3 regions of the Tardiphaga sp. 285_C5_N1_2 genome follow, and region 2 is predicted to be linked to each of the others. Evidence: riboswitches for the same ligand, from Rfam matches in the RefSeq annotation. Region 2 holds a riboswitch; each other region holds the start of a gene.
What was found. A riboswitch is a leader RNA that binds a small molecule or an ion and turns the genes downstream of it on or off. The one in region 2 is predicted to bind cobalamin.
Positions count from the first base shown of each region.

Region 1: it holds a riboswitch for cobalamin, as region 2 does, so the genes downstream of both, AB7951_RS06320 (TonB-dependent receptor domain-containing protein) here and AB7951_RS22525 (ribonucleoside-diphosphate reductase subunit alpha) in region 2, are expected to answer to the same signal.
Region 3: it holds a riboswitch for cobalamin, as region 2 does, so the genes downstream of both, AB7951_RS26885 (TonB-dependent receptor) here and AB7951_RS22525 (ribonucleoside-diphosphate reductase subunit alpha) in region 2, are expected to answer to the same signal.

Region 1 covers NZ_CP197241.1:1,344,007-1,346,179, forward strand. Annotated here, with positions in the region: gene AB7951_RS06320 (TonB-dependent receptor domain-containing protein) at 1-886, opposite strand, end outside; cobalamin riboswitch at 919-1,122, opposite strand; gene AB7951_RS06325 (alpha/beta fold hydrolase) at 1,169-1,957, opposite strand; gene AB7951_RS06330 (O-acetylhomoserine aminocarboxypropyltransferase) at 1,961-2,173, opposite strand, start outside.
Region 2 covers NZ_CP197241.1:4,760,344-4,762,516, reverse strand. Annotated here, with positions in the region: gene AB7951_RS22535 (GlxA family transcriptional regulator) at 1-138, shown strand, start outside; gene AB7951_RS22530 (hypothetical protein) at 145-330, opposite strand; cobalamin riboswitch at 520-735, shown strand; gene AB7951_RS22525 (ribonucleoside-diphosphate reductase subunit alpha) at 855-2,173, shown strand, end outside.
Region 3 covers NZ_CP197241.1:5,687,235-5,689,407, reverse strand. Annotated here, with positions in the region: gene AB7951_RS26885 (TonB-dependent receptor) at 1-1,245, opposite strand, end outside; cobalamin riboswitch at 1,347-1,536, opposite strand; gene AB7951_RS26880 (alkaline phosphatase D family protein) at 1,682-2,173, shown strand, end outside.

The sequences.
Region 1 (2,173 bases), 3.4 Mb from region 2:
AATCCAGTGAGACGCGGCCGTAAACGGTTTGCAGCAGGCGCGTGACATTTGAAGGCGTGTCGGGAAGCTGCACGGCTCTCGACGTCGGACTGAAAGTGCCGTCATAGGCGGCTCGCGTGAAGGATGACACGAAGCCGGATTCCAGCCGGATGCCTTCGCCGGCATCGTAGCCGATCCTGGCCGATCCGCCGACGCGATCAAAGCCGTCGCGTTCGAGATTGGGGTACAGCGCTTCAAACTGAGGGATGCGATAGCCGAAGCGCGAGAAACCGTTCGAATGCTGACCGCCACCTGTGAAAGCGTAGGACCACGGACCGTTGGAGCCGGTCAGCGATCCCTGCGTCATGACAGTGCCATAGCTGCCGGCTTCGGTGCGTACGTTAACTTGCGCAGGGCCCGAGCCCTTCTTGGTAATGATATTAATCACGCCGCCCATGGCGTCTGATCCATAGAGTGCGCTCTGCGGGCCCTTCAGGACTTCGATGCGCTCCATCGCCGAAGGCGTGAACATGGCGAATTCGAAATCGCCGGACGCCGCCGTGGGATCATTGACGCGGATGCCGTCGATCATCACCAGCGTCTGGCCGGTGTTGCCGCCGCGCAGGCGGACATTGGTGGTGCCGCCAGGGCCGCCGGTTTCGGTGATGTCGAGACCGGGCACGGTGCGCAGCGCATCGACCAGAGAGCCGGGATTGCTGGTCGCAATGGTCTCGCCTGACACGACGCTGATCGAACTGCCAGTGCGATTGAGTTGTTCGGGTGCTCTGTCCGCCGTCACTACGATTTCGGAGAGCTGCTCGGCACTGGACTGCGCATGCGCAGCACTGTGAGAGCAGGACAGAACAACAACGGCCGCAGTGCCTGCGGCCAAATTCCGGATAGTCATTTAACCCCTTCCGTCGACCCACCGTCGAACGAGTGTGAAACTCGTTACCGGCCGGTCTCCTGGCTCGCGGTGGTCTCCCGGTCCGCCTTCCCGAATCTGCGATGCAAATTCAGTGGCTTTGTGGACCTGGAATGGCCGCTTACAGTTGCGGGGGCAGCCGCGGCATAGGGGATATTTCCCCGCACCGCATTCCCGTTTCACCTCCTCGCGGAGGCACCGATAACGACAGACAGGAAGCACAGCGCGCCGCGCGGTGCAACAGCCATCGCCGCGTTGTGGACTCTATTGCTCGTGCTGTAGCGCGGCGAGCACGTCGTCGGGGCGCTCGACCATCATCATGTGGCCAGTGCCCGGCAGAATCACCGTGCGGGCGTTTTTCAAGGCGGCGGCCAGGGTCTTGCCAGCCTTGGCGGGAGTCATCATGTCCCGCTCGCCGAGGATGAGCGTGACCGGGATTTCGAGCTGGGCCGCAGCAGTCAGCGCATTCTGGTATGTATTGCAGGCGTTGAGATCGGCGAACAGCACGCCCGGCTTCGTGGCTTCCAGCACGCGCTGCGCGCCGCTATGCATCCACAACCCCGGCGCGAGACTGCCGCCGAGTTCGGCGCGAAAGCCGAGCCCCCAGATTGACACCATGTCGATGGCGGAGTGCTGATTGGCTTCGGCATCCTTCAACAGATCCGGGCCGACGGTCATCGTCCCTGCCGTGCCCATCAGGTCGAGGCGCGTGACTTTACGGGGATGCCGCGCTGCGGTCTCCAGCGCAATCAGCGAGCCCATGGAATGGCCGATCAGCCGCGCAGTCTTTGTGCCCGCTGCCTCGATCAATGCTGCGGTCCAGTCTGCGAGATCGGCGATGGTCGTGAGCGCTTCACCTTGTGAGCGACCATGGCCGGGCAGATCCGGCGCCAGTACGGCGAAGCCATGATGCGCGAACCAGCGCGTATGCAGCGCCCACGTCGAGTGATCGAAGCCGGCGCCGTGGATCATCACGACGACCGGGAGCGATGGATCGAACGTGCGGCCGCCATTCGCGATATAGGTCTCGTGACCGTTGACGGTGAGTTGCATCGCTCAGCCCTTCTGCGAGATGCGCAGCGCCTGCGCGAGGTCATCGATGATGTCATCGGCGGCTTCGATGCCGACTGAGAGGCGGATCAGCTCCTCGCCGATGCCGGCGGCCTTGAGCTGTTCGGCATCCATCTGCTGATGCGTGGTGCTTCCGGGATGAATGACCAGTGTCTTGGCGTCGCCGACATTGGCGAGATGGCTGGTCAGCTGCAGTGC
Region 2 (2,173 bases):
CTCGAAGGCAGCGATCTGCCGCTCAAGGTCGTGGCCTATGAATCCGGTTTCACCACCGCCGAACATATGCGTCAGGTCTTCGTGCGACGGCTGGGCCTGACGCCCAGCCAGTATCGGGCCAGCTTTCGCGCGGTCTGATTCTGCTCAGGCGAGTTGCAGCGAAGAAATCGGATCGCTCGCAGGAAAGCTGTCCATCAGCGCTTCGTTCAGCATCTCGTCGAGGCGGCGCCGGGCGATCTGATCCCTCGTCTCGAACGCCGTGAGCGCACCGGCTCGCTCTACGAAAGCGCTGAAGTTGATCCTTTCAGTGGTCGTCATCAGGTCGCGCATCGCATCCTCCATCGGTTGATCACGATGTTCTGCGCTTCGCGGTGCTCGGCGGCAACGAATCGCATCGTGCAGAAACCGCCAACGACCCCGCGGTTTCCGCCACGCAAGCGGTTGTCCACTGAACCAACAGCCCTACCGAATTTGTTGCGTTCGGCGCCAATGCCCGCTTGACACTTCACCGCGGGTCACACCAAATGTAGACGTCACGGTCCGCCCTGTCGCAAGACTTGGTGGCTAAGAGGGAAGCCGGTAAAGACGCTGTTTTGCGTCATATGCCGGCGCTGCCCCCGCAACTGTAAGCAGTGAGTCTGTTTCGATTGAAGTCACTGATGCGCAAGCATCGGGAAGGCTGAAAACAGACATTGACCTGCGAGCCAGGAGACCTGCCGCGACACCAGAACGTCCATGGGCGGGGTGTCCCAGCGGTCGCTTGCAGGCAATGCCGGCGGATCTCCGCCGTGTATTTTGCAGCGTCCTTTCGGCCCCAGCCCCCATTGCTACACGCATCACACGGGGTCTTGCCGATGCCTACTTCCTCTTCCGCTCTGTCCAACGGCCGCGATGCGGCTCATGCGCCGCTGATTCAACTCTCGCCGGAAACGCTCGCTGCGCCTGCGCGCGAACCCTCGATGCAGATCATCCGGCGCAACGGCACGGTGTCGCCCTTCGACGGCAGCAAGATTTCTGTCGCGATGACCAAGGCCTTTCTGGCCGTCGAGGGCCACACGGCAGCGGCGTCGCGCCGCGTCCATGAGGCGGTGGAACAGCTGACCGGCGAAGTCGTGGCGGCGCTGACTCGCCGCGTCGGTGAAGGCCGCACCTTCCATATCGAGGACGTCCAGGATCAGGTCGAACTGGCGCTGATGCGCAGCGAGCACCACAAGGTGGCCCGCGCCTATGTGCTGTACCGCGAGGAGCGCGCTCGCACCCGCGCGGAGGAACTGGCGGCGAAGCCGGCGCTGGTTTCCACCGCACCGGTGCTGCATGTCATGCTCGCCAACGGCACCCGCGCCCCGCTCGATTCGGCGCGTCTGGCGCTGATCGTCAACGAGGCCTGCGCCGGCCTTGACGGCGTCGATGCCGCCCCGGTGCTCGAGGAAACCCGCCGCAATCTCTATGACGGCATCACGCTGGATGAGCTGGCACTGGCTGGCATCATGGCCGCGCGCACGTTGGTGGAGCAGGAGCCGAACTACACCTTTGTCAGCGCCCGCCTGCTGCTCGACAAACTGCGCACGGAAGTCCTGTCCTTCGTTCATGGCAGCCCGACCCACGCGTCGCAGGCTGACATGACCACGCGCTACGCCGAATATTTCGGCGCCTATATCAAGACCGGCATTGCGGCCGAGCTGCTCGATCCCGAACTCGCGCGCTTCGATCTCAAGCGAATCTCGGCAGCGCTGAAGCCGGAAGGGGACCTTCAGTTCCAGTTCCTGGGATTGCAGACGCTCTATGACCGCTACTTCCTGCATGTGCAGGGCAATCGCATCGAACTGCCGCAGGCCTTCTTCATGCGCGTTGCCATGGGCCTCGCGCTGCGCGAGATCGACCGCGAAGCCCGCGCCATCGAATTCTACAATCTGTTGTCGTCGTTCGACTTCATGGCCTCGACGCCGACGCTGTTCAATTCCGGCACCCAGCGCCCGCAACTGTCATCTTGCTTCCTCACCACGGTCGCGGACGATCTCGACGGCATCTTCAAGTCGGTGAAGGACAATGCGCTGCTGGCGAAATATTCCGGCGGTCTCGGCAATGACTGGACGCGTGTGCGCGGCCTCGGCGCCCACATCAAGGGCACCAATGGCGAGAGCCAGGGCGTGGTGCCGTTCCTGAAGGTCGCCAA
Region 3 (2,173 bases), 930 kb from region 2:
CATTCCGAACAGATGGCCCTCGAAGGTGGCGTCCATGCGGTCGCCTATCTGCTGCTGCTGGTGGAAGATCTCGAGATAATCGCCGCGATCGATCAGGCCGGTGCCGGAGTTGAAGCCGTAGATCTCGACCTCCTTCCAGTGGCGCTTCGCATACATATAATAGAGCGTGTTGCGCAGGGTGATGCCGTCACTGATCTGCCACTCGGTCTTTACCTGGCTCCAGCTGTCCTGATAGCGAATGTTGCTGTCGCTGACATTGTAGTTCTTGAAGCGGATCGCCTCATTGAGCTGGCCATTGATCAGCGGCGTGCCGAAATATTTTGACGGATGGCGGTCGCCATAGTCGGTGGAGAGCGTCCAGGTGATGTCCTCGGTCTGCTTGATCTGCACGGCAGCGTGCAGCGCGATGTTCGAGGTGTTGTCGCGATCGACCCAGCCATCGGACGCGTTGCCGGTGACGGCGATGCGATAGGCGACGTCCTTGCTGACCGGGCCGCCGCTATCGAGGGCGATACGGCGCGTCATGTTGCTGTCGAGCGAGATTTCAGCCTGGTTGCGCGGCACCCAGAGCGGCAGTTTTGAAATCACGTTGATAGCGCCGCCGATGGCGCCTTCGCCGTACATGACGGAGGCCGGGCCGCGCAGGACTTCGATCTTCTCGGCGGTCCAGGTGTCGAAGGGGAAGTTCACCGTTCCGGAGCCGACATAGAGGCGCGTGCCGTCATAAAGCGAAGTAACGGACCCACTGCCGGCGAAGCCGCGGGTGCTGAAAGCGATGCCGCCATTGCCGGGTTCGCCGATGGCCGTGAAGCCGGTGGCGTTCTGCGTGACGGCGTCGACCACGTTCTGCTGGCCGCGTTCGGCCATGGTTTCTGCCGATATCACCTCTACGCTGGCCGGCGTCTGCAGGCGCGTCAGGCCAAGGCGGCTCCCCGTCGATGTCGTGCCGGTGAGGTTGAGCGTCGGCGCTGCGAAGACGGGGCCTGTCGGCGTGGCAACCGGCGCGCCGGTATTGGCGGCGACATTGCGCTGCTGGCGTGAGCGTGCAGCGCGCGATGCATTGCCGTTCGTGGTGCGGCGCGCGCGTTGAGGTGTCGCTGACGGCTGAACGACAACAGGATCGAGCGTCTGGCTCGACTGTGTGGTTTGCGACCAGCTTTCGCTCGGACACAACAAGTAGGAGAGAGCAACAGAATAAAGAAAGGGAGTATGTCGCTTCAATGCGACGGGAGAAACGGAGGTCATGAACAGGACTCGCGGTTACGTGGCACGTCACCGCAAACCAAGTCGCCCCGCCCAAACAGGCAGTGTGACTTCCACCAGGACACCCCGCCCAATGTGCTCGCGTGTGACCACGACTGGCGGCAGGTCTCCTGGCTCGCGGGTCAATGCCTGTCGCCGCCTTCCCAGGTGAACACCCAGTGGCTCTTGGCGCAGGCTCGCCGCTTACAGTTGCGGGGGCAGCCGCGGAATCGGGGGATCCCCCTCACCGCATTCCCTTTTGATCCCCGAAGGGAACCGTCGCGTTCACGTTAAGGTGAAATTTCCAAATGTGTCAATCAAGCTGCCAGCCATTCGCAACTTGCTTTGGCGGGTGTTGATATTGCGCATCACCTGTCATCGCAGCGTCAAGTGTTCTGCCTAGCACCACGGGTGCCAGAGCCAGGATCAGGAGTTCGCCATGGCGCTACGTATCTCCCGCCGTCGTTTTCTCGCGCACTCAGCCGCAGTAGGCGCAAGCTTCCTGGCTATGCCTTACCTCAGCCGCGCGGCGGATCGCCCGGTCGTGTCGCATGGCGTGCAGTCCGGCGATGTCGGGACGAGCAGCGGCATGATCTGGTCGCGCGCGGATCGGCCGGCGCAGATGATGGTGGAAGTCGCCACTACCGAATCCTTCAGCAATGCGCGCATGTTGCCGGCTATCACGGCGCTGCCCGAGAGCGATTTCACGGCGAAGCTGCTGCTCGATAATCTGCCGGCCGGGCAGGATATCTTCTACCGCGTCAAATTCCGCGATCTCTCGCATACCGAGATCGTCGGCGAGCCGGTGATCGGTCGCTTCCGCACCGCGCCAGCGGATCGCCGCGATGTGTCCTTTGTTTGGGGCGGCGATGTCGCCGGACAGGGCTGGGGAATCAATGCCGAGGATGGCGGCATGGTCACCTATGCCACC